One region of the Streptomyces sp. NBC_01089 genome, then DNA from elsewhere that is predicted to be linked to it. Evidence: riboswitches for the same ligand, from Rfam matches in the RefSeq annotation. Region 1 holds a riboswitch; the other holds the start of a gene.
What was found. Region 1 has a riboswitch for cyclic di-AMP ahead of OG510_RS23405 (transglycosylase family protein). Riboswitches for the same ligand answer to the same signal wherever they lie in the genome.
Positions count from the first base shown of each region.

Region 2: linked by a shared signal. The riboswitch ahead of OG510_RS19660 (M23 family metallopeptidase) and the one ahead of OG510_RS23405 (transglycosylase family protein) in region 1 are both predicted to bind cyclic di-AMP.

Region 1 covers NZ_CP108660.1:5,196,756-5,203,818, reverse strand. The annotation lists gene eno (phosphopyruvate hydratase) at 1-924, opposite strand, end outside; gene OG510_RS23405 (transglycosylase family protein) at 1,170-1,862, opposite strand; cyclic di-AMP (ydaO/yuaA leader) riboswitch at 1,866-2,052, opposite strand; gene OG510_RS23400 (transglycosylase family protein) at 2,310-3,389, opposite strand; gene OG510_RS23395 (cytochrome P450) at 3,526-4,791, opposite strand; gene OG510_RS23390 (nucleoside triphosphate pyrophosphohydrolase) at 4,788-5,840, opposite strand; gene OG510_RS23385 (SurA N-terminal domain-containing protein) at 5,850-6,524, opposite strand; gene OG510_RS23380 (GtrA family protein) at 6,609-7,061, opposite strand.
Region 2 covers NZ_CP108660.1:4,410,307-4,417,369, forward strand. The annotation lists tRNA gene OG510_RS19640 (tRNA-Lys) at 71-143, shown strand; tRNA gene OG510_RS19645 (tRNA-Met) at 335-408, shown strand; gene OG510_RS19650 (hypothetical protein) at 515-895, shown strand; gene OG510_RS19655 (PP2C family protein-serine/threonine phosphatase) at 1,172-2,320, shown strand; cyclic di-AMP (ydaO/yuaA leader) riboswitch at 2,546-2,686, shown strand; gene OG510_RS19660 (M23 family metallopeptidase) at 2,698-3,759, shown strand; gene OG510_RS19665 (aldo/keto reductase) at 3,973-4,917, shown strand; gene OG510_RS19670 (PrsW family glutamic-type intramembrane protease) at 4,993-6,558, opposite strand; gene trmB (tRNA (guanosine(46)-N7)-methyltransferase TrmB) at 6,687-7,063, opposite strand, start outside.

The sequences.
Region 1 (7,063 bases):
CTGGACCTTGGCGCCCAGCTTGTCGGTGATGACCTTCCAGCCGTCCCAGTCGTCCTCGTACAGCGGGTCCTCGATGGAGACGAGCGGGTACGAGGCGACGAGCTCCTCGTAGTACTCGGTCATCTCGGCGGCCGAGCGGGACTTGCCCTCGAACTCGTACTTGCCGTCCTTGTAGAACTCGGAGGCGGCGACGTCGAGCGCGAGCGCGATGTCCTTGCCCGGCGCGTAACCGGCCTCCTTGATGGCCTCCAGGATGAGGTCGAGGGCGGCGCGGTTCGACTCCAGGTTCGGCGCGAAGCCGCCCTCGTCACCGAGGCCGGTCGACAGACCCTTGGTCTTCAGGACCTTCTTGAGGGTGTGGTAGACCTCGGCGCCCCAGCGGAGCGCCTCCGAGAAGGACTCGGCGCCGATCGGCGCGATCATGAACTCCTGGATGTCGACGTTGGAGTCGGCGTGCGACCCGCCGTTCAGGATGTTCATCATCGGAACGGGCAGCAGGTGCGCGTTCGGGCCGCCCAGGTAACGGAAGAGCGGGAGGTCGGAAGCCTCGGACGCGGCGTGCGCCACGGCGAGCGAGACGCCGAGGATGGCGTTGGCGCCGAGCGAGCCCTTGTTCTCCGTCGCGTCCAGGTCGAACATCGCCTGGTCGATCAGGCGCTGCTCGGTGGCGTCGTAGCCGACGAGCTCCGGGCCGATCTGCTCGATGACGGCGAGGACTGCCTTCTCGACACCCTTGCCCTGGTAACGGTTGGGGTCACCGTCGCGGAGCTCGATGGCCTCGAACGCACCGGTGGAGGCGCCGGACGGGACGGCGGCACGGCCCGTGCTGCCGTCGTCGAGGCCGACCTCGACCTCGACCGTGGGGTTGCCTCGGGAGTCCAGGATTTCCCGGGCTACGACGACGTCGATGGACGGCACTAGCATCTCCTTCTGGGATGTGACGCTATGGGCGCAGGGTCTCTTTGTCCTTGGCCTTGCGACAAGAGCCTAACCGGCTCGGGGGGATCAACCGGCAGGGCGCCCGGACCCTGGGACGAAAAAGGGCCCAAAAGATCGTATGACGGTGTGAAAGTCAGCAAATTTACTGACTGGTAACCGGCGGACAGGCCCCCGGCCCGGCGCGTACGGGGGAGTCGCGCCGGGCCGGGGGTGCTGGGGGAGAGCCGATATCAGCTCAGGTGGAGCTGCTGACCGGGGAAGATCAGGTTGGCGTCCTTCACGATGTCCTTGTTCAGGTCGTAGACCTTCTTCCAGCCACCGGAGACGTGCTCGGCCTTGGCGATCGTGGAGAGGGTGTCGCCGGCCTTGACCTTGTACTCGCCGTCGCCCTTCTGGATCGTCCGCGGCGCGGCGTGCTTCGGAGCGGCCGGCGCACTGGTGCGGGCCTCGCTGCGCGAAGCGGCCTGCTGGTCGCTGTGGCTGCTCTGCTGGTCGGCGCTCGACGAGGAGGAGCTGTTCGACGAGGTCGAGACGTCCGGGCTCGGGCCACCGCTGGTCAGGTTGCCGGCACCGGCGCAGGACCAGGCGCCCGGGCCCTGCATGGCGAGGAGCTTCTCGGCGGTGGCGATCTGCTGGCCCTTGGTGGCGAGGTCGGCACGCGGGGCGTACTGCGTACCACCGGCGGCGGCCCAGCTGGAGTTGTTGAACTGCAGGCCACCGTAGTAACCGTTGCCCGTGTTGGTGGACCAGTTGCCACCGGACTCGCACTGCGCGACGGCGTCCCAGGTGGAGACCGAGGCGGCGGACGCGGAGGTCGCACCGATCAGCGGCACGGCCACGGCCGCACCGGCGACACCGGCGAGCGTGGCGACACGGACGGCCTTCGAGGGGCGACGGTGCTTGGACTTGCTGGAAAACAGCATGAAGAATCTCCTCACCGACGCCTACGAGGTGAGCTGTCGGGTTCGGGCCAATGAGTTGCCCGGCTGCGCGGCCTAGCGCACAGCTTCACCCCAAGCCGGTCCCGGTTCGTGCCGTTCTCTGACTCTGAACGGACGGCCGGCCCCGGCGCTTACCTGGGTCCCCCGCTCCTGCCTGCGGCGCTTCTTAGCGTCAACTGCTTCCCTTCGACCGATGGCAGGATTCGGCGTGGCGATCGAAGAGGCCCGCGGTGCGAGCGGTCTGACCGTAATCACAGGACCCCCCGATATTCAAAGATGAACATCGGCGAGCAAATCCCTGGTTTACGACCACGCATGTCCCGTTTTCGCAGGTGAGGGGCGGCGTGCGCCGGGCGGACAGTCCGGACATTCAGCAGGACCGACGAGAGCCATGTCTCACTCGAACAGAAGCGGACATACAGGAGCTAACTACCCCTGTTTTGGGTCGAGATCAAGGCTCTGGCCAGGAACGATGAAGTCCGGGTCGTCTCCGACCGTCTGATGGTTCGCCGCATAGAGCGCGGGCCATCCGCCGGGCAGATCGTGCGCCTTGGCGATGGCCCAGAGGTTGTCACCCGCGCGGACGGTGTAGCTGCCGTCCGTACGGGCGTCATCCCGGGAGGGGTTTCCGCCGCGCGAGGCATGGCGGCCGGCCTCGTCGCGGCTCGTGCCCGACCCGTCGTCGGCGCCACCCCGGTGCTTACCGGCCCCCGAGTCGGCGGATGTCGCCGAGTCAGAAGGCGCGGGCGTCCCGGAGTCGGGCGTGTCGGGCGTGTCGGACGCACTGGAGTCCACGGTTCCCGAAGTACCCGCCTTGCCGGTCTTGCCCGTCTTGCCTGAATCAGGCGAAGAGTCCGAACCGCCCGTTGCGTCCGAAGAAGAGCCGGATGACGGAGATGACGGAGATGACGGAGATGCGGAGCTGGAAGGGGAGCCCGAGGGCGAATCGGACGGGCTCGGGCTCGCCGATGACTGCTTCGACGGTGTCTGCCCCGTATCGTCCGCATTCGCTCCGGCAGTCGCATCCGCGCTCGCGTCCGGGTCCGCCGCGTCCTTCCCCGAGCCGGCCGAAGCCGAGGGGGTCGGGCTCGCGGTGTCCGGGGAGCCCGGGTCCACGGTGGCCGTGTCCGCGTCCCCCTTCGTCAGCCCGGCGATGGCCGCGCAACTGGCCCAGGGCGTCGCACCCTCGGCCGCGTACACCTTCTGGGCCACGGCTATCTGCTGGGAGCGGCTGGCCAGGTCGGGGCGGGCCGCGTACTGCCCGCCGCCGTACTTGTCCCAGGTCGTCTGCGAGAACTGGAGTCCGCCGTAGTGGCCGTTGCCGAGGTCGGCGCTCCAGATGCCGCCGCTCTCGCACAGCGCCACCCGGTCCCAGGTCGTGGCGTCGGCCGCGTGGGCGCCGGTCGATGCCAGCAGCGGAAGGGCGATGGCCGAGCCCGTAACTCCTGCCGCTACGACAAGAGCTGGAGCCTGACGGGGGCGGCGGTGCCGACCGTTCCCGGTGCGCATGCGGTGGCCTTCCGTGTGACGGATGAGTCGAGGGGTGAACGTAGCCGCACTCGAACGCCAGTCACAAGTCGATGCAGCGGAGATCACGTGAAAGTCACATTCTTGACGGCACGTCAGTCATGTACTGGTCAGGCCGTCAGACCGGCGGGTCACCGGCCCGGGTGCCGAACTCCACCGGAAGCGTGCGCAATCCCCGCATGATGAGCCCGCCGCGCCAGCGCAAATCCCCCGGTTCCACCGCAAGTCGCAGCTCCGGAAGGCGCCGCAGCAGGGTGGCGAGCGCGGTCTGTGCCTCCAGCCGGGCGAGTGGGGCGCCCAGGCAGTAGTGGATGCCGTGTCCGTAGCCGAGGTGCTGGTTGTCGGTGCGCGAGAGGTCGAGCGTGTCGGGCTCGGTGAAACGCTCGGGGTCGCGGTCGGCGGCGGCCAGCACGACGAGTACGGGATCGCCCTCCGCGACGGCCTGCCCGCCCAGGGTCAGCGCCTCGGTGGCGAACCGCCAGGTCGCCAGCTCCACCGGTCCGTCGTAACGCAGCAGTTCCTCGACACCGGTGGCGAGGAGGCCGCTCTCCCCCGCCGCCAGTGACGCCTCAAGGCGTTCGCGCTGGTCCGGGTTGCGGAGCAGCGCGTACATCCCGTTGCCGATGAGGTTGACCGTCGTCTCGAACCCGGCGAAGAGCAGGATGAACGCCATGGCGGCCGCTTCGTTCTCGGTCAGGTGCTCGCCGTCGTCGCTCGCCCTGATGAGCCCGGAGATGAGGTCGTCGCCGGGGTTCTCGCGCTTGCGGTGGATGAGTTCGGCGAGGTAGTTCCGCATCTTCTTGACCGACCTGGCGACCCCGCCGCGCGGGCCGCCGCCGTGACGGATCATCATGCCCGCCCAGTCGCGGAAGTCGTCCTGGTCCTCGCGGGGGACGCCCAGCAGGTCGCAGATGGCGTAGATGGGGAGCGGGAACGCGACGTCATGGATGAGGTCGGCCTGCCCGTCCGCCACGAAGGCGTCGATCAGCTGGTCCGTCAGCTCCTGTACGCGCGGGGCGAAGAGCGCCACGGTGCGCGGGGTGAACGCCTTGGAGACCAGGCGCCGCAGCCGGGTGTGGTCCGGCGGGTCGATGTTCAGCAGATGCGTCATCAGCTCCGCCTTGCGCTCGCCCGGAATGCCGGTCTTGCCCTTGGCGTGCGGGGACTCCGCGTGGTGGGCGGGGTTCTTCGACAGCCGGGGCTCGGCGAGTGCCGCCCGCGCGTCCGCGTACCGGGTCACGAGCCATGCCTCCACGCCGCTGGGGAGCGCGGTCCTGTGGACGGGCGCGTTCTCCCGCAGCCAGGCGTAGGCGGGGTACGGGTCGGTCGCGAACTCCCAGGTGAAGAGGGCGGGGGCCGGGCCTGCGGTGCTGTTGTCGGTCACTCCTCGACGGTAGTCGTACCGGGTGCGGCCTTCTCCGCGGCCCGGATCGCGTCCCGGTACGCCCGTGCCGCGGCGCGCAGTGCCGCCTCCGGGTCCGTGCCGGCCGCCTCCGCGCTCGCGGCCAGGGCGAGCAGCCGGTAGCCGACGCCCTCGCCCGTCGGCAGCGGTACGTCGAGCTGCGAACCCCGCACCCGCGAGGTCAGCTTCGCCGCGAGCGCGAGGGCCGGCTGGCCGACCGGGACGCCGTCCGTCACCGATGTGCGCTGCTTCTCGATCGCCTTGGTCCGGTTCCAGTGGGCGTGGACGTCCTCGGCGGTCTCCGCCGTCTCGTCGCCGAACACATGCGGGTGGCGGCGGATCAGCTTCTCGACCAGGCCGCCCGCGACATCGTCGATGGAGAAGGGCTCGTCCCCTTCTCCATCCTCTCCTTCTTCGCCGGTGCCCTCCTGGGCGATCCGGGCGTGGAAGACGACCTGGAGCAGGACGTCACCCAGTTCCTCGCGCAGTTCGTCGCGGTCGCCGTCCTCGATCGCCTCGACGAGTTCGTACGCCTCCTCGATCAGGTACTTGGCGAGCCCCCGGTGGGTCTGCTGGGAGGTCCACGGGCACTCGCGGCGTACCCGGTCCATCACCTGCACCAGGTCGAGCAGGCGTGCGCCGGGCAGATCGTACGAACCGGGCAGCAGCTCCAGATCCGGCATCCGCACCCGGCCACTGCCCGCGAGCCTGGCCAGGCCGTCGGTCAGCTGCCGGTCGCCCTCGCCCGACGGGAGGACGACGACCGTGCGGCCGCCCGCGCACTCCTCGACCAGCCGGTGCGCGTCGGGTGCCGTCTGCTCGACGGTCACGCCTGCCTCACGGAGATACGGCAGCTCCGGATGGCCCGCGTCCGCGCAGAGCACCCGGTCCGCCGTGTGCAGCAGCTGCCAGGCCGGCCAGGACAGCAGTCCCGGCGCGACCCGGTGGCTGGTGGTCAGCAGCACGACCCGGCCGGGGGCGGCCGCGTCGTCAGAGGCGGAAGAGGCGTCGGGGGTGTTCTCAGCGGTCACCCGTCGAAACTACCCCGCCGCGCTGACTCCGGTCCCGGCGGACTGCGCGGTCTGCTCCTTGGTGACCTCGGTGATCCACGGCGTCTTGTACGCGCCGAGCTGGCTCTTCTTCGCGTCCCAGACCCCGTAGCGCGGATTGACGTCCACGCCCATCGCCCTGGAGGTCTTCATCATCGCCTGGAGCACGGCGCTCTGGCCCTGCGGAGTACTGAGCGAGGCGCCGCCCAGCTTCGCGGCCAGCTTCGACGCGGTGACCTGCTCCTGGAGTGCCTGGTCGATCTGGCCGGGGGCGATGCCGTTCTGCTGGAGGTAGACCTGCTGGAGCCGCTGCTCGCTGCCCGCCTGCTTGACCAGCTGGGCGCGCGCGTCCTGGACGTCCTTGCGGGTGACCTTCGCCCCGGCGTCCGACGCGGCCTTCGCCAGCACCCGGTCGAAGATCATGGTGCCGAGCTTCATGCCGCTGAGGTTGTTGCTGCTCTTGATCAGCTCGGCGGCCTGCGGCGACTTGTTCTGCGCCGCGCGCACGTCGTTCACCTGCGTCTGGAGGGCGGCGACGGTGATCCGGTCCTTGCCCACGACGGCCGCGGCACCCGGGTGGGGCTGACTGCCGCAGGCGGCGAGGAGCGGTGCCGCGGCGACGAGGGCGACGGACACGGAGAGCGCAGTGCGACGACGGCGGTGCAAAGGAGCCTCCTGGCGGGCGAGTCTGTGCTTCGGTGCACCGGGCGGGTTTGTGCTTCGGTGCACAAGACCTTGCGTTGATCGATGTTAGGCACTTGGTGTGGCCGGGGCCACTGGTTCGACCAACGATTCAGGGGCTTCCCGGTTGTCGGGGCGGAGCATGATCATCCGGGAGATGACAAAAGTGAGCGGAATGGCCGCCGCCGCGGCGACCAGCGGCGCGTAGTGCGCGCCGATGTGCCCCACATCCACCAGCAGGTACACCCCGCCGGTCGTGATCACGAAATTCGCCGCGTTGGTCAGCGGGAAGAGCAGGAACTTCCGCCAGGTCGGCCGGATCCGGTAGGTGAACCTGGCGTTCATGAAGAACGAGCCGACCATGCTGAGGCAGAAGGCGACCGTGTGCGCCGCGAGGTACGGGAGCCGGGTGAGCAGCAGCAGGTAACAGCCGTAGTACGTCCCGGTGTTCACCACGCCGACGAGGGCGAAACGGACCAGCTGGCCCAGCTTGGCCGAAGCGGCCGGCCGTGCGGTGTTCATCT
Region 2 (7,063 bases), 790 kb from region 1:
CGTGCCCGGTGGGGGATACCCGATCGGCTGCGGGGCACGCTCCCGCTATGCTCGGGGGGTGCGTCAGCACGGACCGTTAGCTCAATTGGCAGAGCAGTGGACTTTTAATCCATTGGTTGTGGGTTCGAGTCCCACACGGTCTACGAGTGAGGGTCGCGGAGGATCTCCTGCTGACCTGCGATGAAGCGTCCCGCTTCGGCTTCGGCCGGGCGGGACGTTTCTGTGCGGTCCGGATCTGTGGGGCCCGGAAGCGTTCCGGTGGGAGCTGATTCCGGGCTGTTCCCGGTAATGGTTCGAACCACCCCCGCGCATGCCGTAGAGTTGGGTTTACCGACGCGGGGTGGAGCAGCTCGGTAGCTCGCTGGGCTCATAACCCAGAGGTCGCAGGTTCAAATCCTGTCCCCGCTACTCAAGTTCGAAGGCCCAGCACATCATGTGCTGGGCCTTCGGTCGTTTCCCGGCCTGTTTCCGGACAGGTGCCGGGACCGGTGTACCGATCGGGGGCGGGGCTGGCGTGTTCGTACTGCGGGTGGTTCTGAGCGTTCTGCTGTTGCTGGAGGTCGTGCCGTCGGCGATCGCGTCCGTGGCGCGGAGCCGGGTGGGGCTGGAGCGGCTCGATCAGCTCACGCGCCTGGGGGTCGTCGCCGGGCGGCGGCTCTGGGTCGTCTCGCTTCTCGGGGCGGTGCACACGGTCGCGGCCGTCGCCGTACTGCTGGGGCTGCGGTGGCCGGCTGCCGGGGTCGCCGGGGGAGGGGCCGAGGCCGTGGTGTTCGGGTGGGTGCTGGCCCGGCAGCTGGCCGCCGGAGACCGGGGGCGGGCGCTGGGGGCCTATCTGCTGTTCCTCGCGATGGCGCTCGCCGTGGTCCTGGTGTCGGCGGTCGCGCTGCACGGCTGACCCGCGCCGCCGTACGGAGGCGGCCCCCGGGCCGCGCGTACGGAGGTGGCCTTCGGGCCGTGCGTACGGGGCCCCGGGCCGTGCGTACGGAGGTGGCCTCCGCGCCGTGCGACGTACGGACGTGGCCCCCGCCGCCCCGCCCGCGCCCCCGCCCGGATCTCCGCCGCCCCGCTTCCCCCACTTGGCCGTGGCCGAATCGCACACCGGCGTGGGTGCGGCCAGCCTGGTGGGGCGCGGTACCGTCCGCCGCTTTACGGACCGGGCAGGAGGGTACTGGTGGGGCAGCGAGAGGAGTCGACCCGGGCGCGTCGGTTCGTCCGGGCGCTGCCCGCCGTGCTGATCGTGGGCGGGCTGGTCTTCGACCAGCTGACGCCGCCCGCGTTCACGGCCGCCCCGTTCTTCGCCGCCGCGCCCGTGATCGCCGCCCCGCTCTTCTCGTACCGGGCCACCCTGATCACAGGCATCATCGCGGTGCTGGCCATCGCGGGGCTGCATCTCTACGACGACACCTCGGCCAGGGGCTCCGCGATCACCGAGCTGATCACCGTCATCACGGTGTCGGTCGTCGCCCTCATCATCAACCGCGTCATCCGGGTCAGCGGCGAGGAGCTCGCGTCGGCCCGGGTGGTGGCGGAGACCGCGCAGCGCGCCGTGCTGCCGGTGCCTTCCGAGCGGATCGCCGGGCTGCATATCGCGGCGCGGTACGAGGCGGCGCAGGCCGGCACCTTCATCGGCGGTGATCTCTTCGCCGTACAGGACACTCCGTACGGGGTGCGGCTGGTGGTGGGGGATGTGCGGGGCAAGGGGCTCGGTGCCGTCGAGGCCGTGGCCGTGGTGATCGGGGCCTTCCGGGAGGCCGCCGAGCAGGAGGTCACGATCGAGGAGGTCGCCCAGCGGCTGGAGCGTGCGCTGACCCGTGAGGGGGTGCGCCGCGAGGGACTCGACGCCTTCGAGGGGTTCACCACGGCGGCGCTCGCCGAGATCCCGCGCGGCGACCAGGGACTGATCCGGCTGCTCAACCGGGGGCACCCCGAGCCGCTGCTGCTGTACGCGGACGGGAGCATCCACGTCCTCGCGCCGGCCGACCCCGCGCTGCCGCTGGGGCTCTCCGATCTGGCGGCCTGGCCGGACCGGGCGGACGAGACCGAGTTCCCGCCGGGGGCCACGCTGCTGCTCTACACCGACGGGCTGTCCGAGGCGAGGAACGCGCAAGGGGCCTTCTACGAACCGCAGGAGCGGCTGCGCGGCCGGATCTTCCCCGGGCCCGAGGAACTGCTGACGGCGGTGTCCGACGACGTACGGCTGCACACCGGCGGGCACTCCACGGACGACATGGCGCTGCTCGCGGTGGGCCGTCCGCTGCAGGGGCAGCCGGACCGGCGCAGGACGGTGGGGATCATTCACCGGGAGCGACACGATCCGTAGTCGAAGAGCACCCCTCCGCATAACATTTGACTCACTATCAGAAACTCGATGTTTCCCGGCCGCTCCTGAGGGCTGATCAAGTCGCCCGAATGCGCCCCTGTATGCACCGATAAGTGCAGGCCAAAGCCGTTAACGATCAGTCGGAACAGCTTGGAATCCGGCCCTCGCGTCTATTAACGTTCGATAACGCAGCGCGGTTGTCCCAGTCGTCGCAAGAGGCGGCACCGCGCGCACGCGCCGAATCCCGCAAGGGAACCGGGGAACCACCAATTGGGGTGAATCGGGCTTCTCCGCAAGGGCTGCCCGTAGGAGACCTTCCTGCTCCGAACCCGTCAGCTAACCCGGTAGGCGGTAAGGAAGGAAAGGAGTGCGCCTCCGTGGCGTCCAACAACCCTGCCCCCGAAACGCTTTACTTCCCGGACGACGATGCTCTCGGTTTCGGCGGCGAGGACAGCGGTACGTTCGACGAGTGGAACCCCACTGAGGATTCCCTCCGTCCGGTCCGCGGCAAACACCGGGTCGCCAAGCAGCGCAGCGGTCTCGCCCGCAGCTCGACGGTGCTCGGCGTCGGCGTGATCGCAGCCGTCGGCGCGGGCGGTATGGCCAGCGCCCAGAGCAAGCCGCCGCTCCCGATCTCCCTCCCCGACCTTCCGCAGTCCGTCAAGGACAAGCTGCCGGAGGCCGAGTCGCTGCCCGGCGTGGGGTCGCTGGTCGCCGATCTGGCCGGCGGTTCGTCGGACCACGGCAGCACGGCGGACGCGACCAACGCGGCGCTGACCACGGCGGCGGCCACCGGCAAGGGCAGCTCGGACGCGGGCGAGGCGCTCCGCGCGCGGATCATCCAGCAGGCCGAGCAGCAGCAGGGCGCGGTCGAGGACGAGGCCAAGGCGGCAGCCGAGAAGGCGGCCGCGGAGAAGGCATCGGCCGAGGCGGCGAAGAAGCAGGACGAGGCCGCGGCCAAGGAGAAGGCGGCCAAGAAGAAGGCCGAGGCGGAGGCCAAGGCCAAGGCGGAGAAGGAGCGGCTCGCCAAGCTGGCGAAGAGCTACTCGCTGCCCGTCTCCTCGTACACCCTCACCTCGCGCTTCAACGACGGCGGTTCGATGTGGTCGTCGGGCCACCACACCGGCCTCGACTTCGCCGCCCCGACCGGCACCCCGATCAAGGCCGTGCACAGCGGCACGGTCAAGTCGGCCGGCTGGGCGGGGGCATACGGCTACCGCACGGTGATCACGCTCGACGACGGTACGGAGCTGTGGTTCTGCCACCAGTCGTCGCTCGGTGTCAGCGCCGGTCAGAAGGTCACCACGGGCGAGGTCATCGGCCGTGTCGGCGCCACCGGCAATGTCACGGGCCCGCATGTGCACGTGGAGGTCCGCCCGGGCGGCGGCGACCCGATCGACCCCATGACCTGGCTCCAGGGCAAGGGCCTCAACCCCTGAGCGGCTGGACTCCGAGGGGCTGACCCTTGAGGGCCGGCCCCTGATGGCCCTCTGCCCCCTTTCTGTCTCCCGCCGGCGCGTACCGCCGGCCGGCGACGGCATCCCGCACCCCGGCAGCCCTGACGGCATCCCCCCGACGTCAGGGCTGCCGGTTCGTTCGTACGGCCGGAGTCCGACGGAATAGGGCCGGGCCGAACGGGGGTTGACCAGCCTATGACTTCTCTCCGCGCACTCGGCTCCTCCGGCCTCCAGGTCTTCCCGCTCTCCCTCGGCGGCAACGTCTTCGGGTGGGGCGCCGACGAAGAACAGTCCTTCGCGGTGCTCGACGCGTACACCGCCGCCGGCGGCAACTTCATCGACACCGCCGACACGTACTCCTCGTGGGTGCCGGGCAACAAGGGCGGCGAGTCCGAGACCGTCATCGGCAACTGGCTGGCCGCGCGGGGCAACCGCGCCGATGTGGTGATCGCGACCAAGGTCGGCATGCACCCCCAGTACCGGGGGCTCTCGGCCAAGAACATCAAGGCCGCCGCCGACGAGTCGCTGCGCAGGCTGCGCACCGACTACATCGACCTCTACTACACGCACCGCGACGACGAGTCCGTCCCCGTCGAGGAGATCATCACCGCTCTGGACGATCTGGTGAAGGCGGGCAAGGTGCGCGCCATCGCCGCTTCCAATGTGTCTCCCGAGCGGCTCGATGCCTCCGTGGCGTTCTCCGAGGCGGAGGGGCTGGCCAGGTACGTCGCTCTGCAGCCGCACTACAACCTGGTCTCCCGCGACACCTATGAGGGCGGGCTCCAGGACGTGGCGGCCCGGCACGGTCTGGCGAGCGTGCCGTACCCCGCGCTGGCCTCCGGCTTCCTCACCGGCAAGTACCGGCCCGGTGCGGACGTCGACAGTGTGCGGGCGGGCGGTGCGGCCCAGCACCTGGAGACCGAGCGGGGGACGAAGGTCCTGGCCGCGCTCGACAAGGTCGCGGCGGCGCACGGGGCGGAGGTCGCGACCGTCGCCCTGGCGTGGCTGGCCGCACAGCCGACCGTCGTCGCGCCGATCGCCTCGGCCCGTACGGTCGAGCAGTTGCCGGTCCTGACCGCGGTGGCCGAGCTGGAGCTCACCGACGCTGAGCTGGCGGAGCTGACGGCGGTGTCCGCCTGAGGGCAGGACACCGCCACCGAGGATCGGCCACCGGGGCAGGCTGGGGCGCGGCTGGACCTGGCTGGGCGCGGATGGTCAGTGCTGGTACGGGTTGTAGCCGCCGTAGTGCAGATGCGGCGGCGGCACCGGCACTCGCCCCGTCGCCTGCGCCGCGTAGAGCAGTGCGGGTCCGGCGATCTCCTTGCGCTGCCAGAGGTGGTGCAGCAGCTCCTGCTCGCGTGCCTCGAAGTCCGGGCTCACCGCGCCACGGTGGGCCCGGTGCCGCAGAAAGGCGAGCGTGGTCGCGAACGCCTCGTACTCGGAGACCGCACGGGACGCGGCCCTCGCGCGGGACTTCGCGTCGGCGTGCGCGGGCGGCCGGTGGTACGGGCTCGGGCTGTACGGGCCTGGGGAGTACGGGCCGGGGCTGTACGGGTCGGCGCTGTACGGTTCCGCCCGCCCCGGGCCTGGGGGACGCGGGCCCGGGGCGGGCGGAACCGTGCCGTACGGAAGCGGGCTGTACGGATCCGGCTCGTACGGGGCCGGGTGGGGGCCCAGATGGGGGCTGGTCGCGCCGAACCCGCCGCCGAACGTACGCGCCGCGTAGGCGCGCGCCATGGCCCGCGCCCGCATCGACGAGAGCACCAGCGGCTCGGCGGGGGCCAGCCAGCCCGCCGCCGCGTACGCCGGCAGCTCGGCGGATATCGTGCGCAGCTCCCGCTGGCGGGTCCAGATCGCCAGCCAGGTGATCATCCCGAGGACCGGGAGCATGAAGGCGCCGTAGACCAGATAGAAGCCGTAGGTGCCGAAGGCCGACGAGCTGTTCCACAGCGCGTGCATCCCCATCGCGCAGAGGAGGCCGAGCAGCGGCGGCGCGGTCCTGCGCAGTCGCCGGTGGTCGGCCGCCGACGCCGCGATGCCGAAGCCGATGCCGGTCAGCACCGTGAACAGCGGGTGGGCGAAGGGCGAGAGGACCACCCGGACGAAGAAGGTCGCCGCTGTCACGGACGGGACGCCCGAGAACCCCAGGGACTTGTCCTCACCGAAGGCGCTGCCCAGATAGAGGATGTTCTCGGTGAAGGCGAAGCCGGTCGCGGTGAAGCCCGCGAAGACCACACCGTCGACGATCCCGGTGAAGTGCCGTCTGCGGAAGAGGAAGATCAGCAGGATCGCGGCGGCCTTCGCGCTCTCCTCGATGACCGGCGCCACCACTCTCGCCCCGAGGGTGTCCGCGCTCGTCGGATCCGCTGTGGCGGTCGCTATCCAGTGCGTGGCGAAGGAGTTGGCGATGATCGCGACGAGCGCGGCGGCGCACGCGCCCCAGGCGAAGGCGAAGATCAGATTGCGCCAGGGGCCCGGATCGACCCGGTCCAGCCAGCGGAAGGCCGCCATGAGCAGCGGCACCGGCAGTACGGCCAGGCCCATGCCGACCAGGAAGCCCTCGGTGCCGGTCTGTTCGCGGACCAGCGACAGGATCAGCAGGCCGCAGATGGCGAGGACGATGATCACCGCGGAGGCGCGCAGCGTCCTGCTCCGCCAGAAGTCCCTGCGGGGTGCGTACCGCCAGTGTGCACGCGGGGGAACGGCGTCGAAGCGCGGCTGCTCCTCGTACACCGGAACCACCGGATGGGCCGCTCCGGGCGGCACGCTCGACTCGTACACCCGATTGAGCCTAACGAGCGGTACCGACAACCGCGACGCCGTACCGCGATTCCGCGCTCGGCGCCCGCTCCGCCGTCACTGGCTGTGCCCGGCCGGACCTGCGTATCCGGTGATTGGCGTTGGCTGCGTTACCGGCCGCTCGGGTGGTCGTTGCGGCGGAACAGCAGGTCGTGCACCGTGTGGCCCTTGTCGAGGCCCTGGCCCTCGAACCGGGTCAGCGGCCGGAAGCCGGGCCTCGGCGCATAGCCGCCGTCCGCCGTGGTGTTGTCGTAGCAGGGGTGCGCGGTGAGCACCTCCAGCATCTGCTCGGCGTACGGGGCCCAGTCGGTCGCGCAGTGCAGTACGGCCCCCGGTGCGAGCCTGGTCGCGGCCAGGTCGAGGAACTCGGGCTGGATCAGCCGCCTCTTGTGGTGGCGGCTCTTGGGCCACGGGTCGGGGAAGTACACCCGCAGCCCGGCCAGCGAGTCCGGCTCCAGCATCTCGCGGAGCAGGATGATCGCGTCAC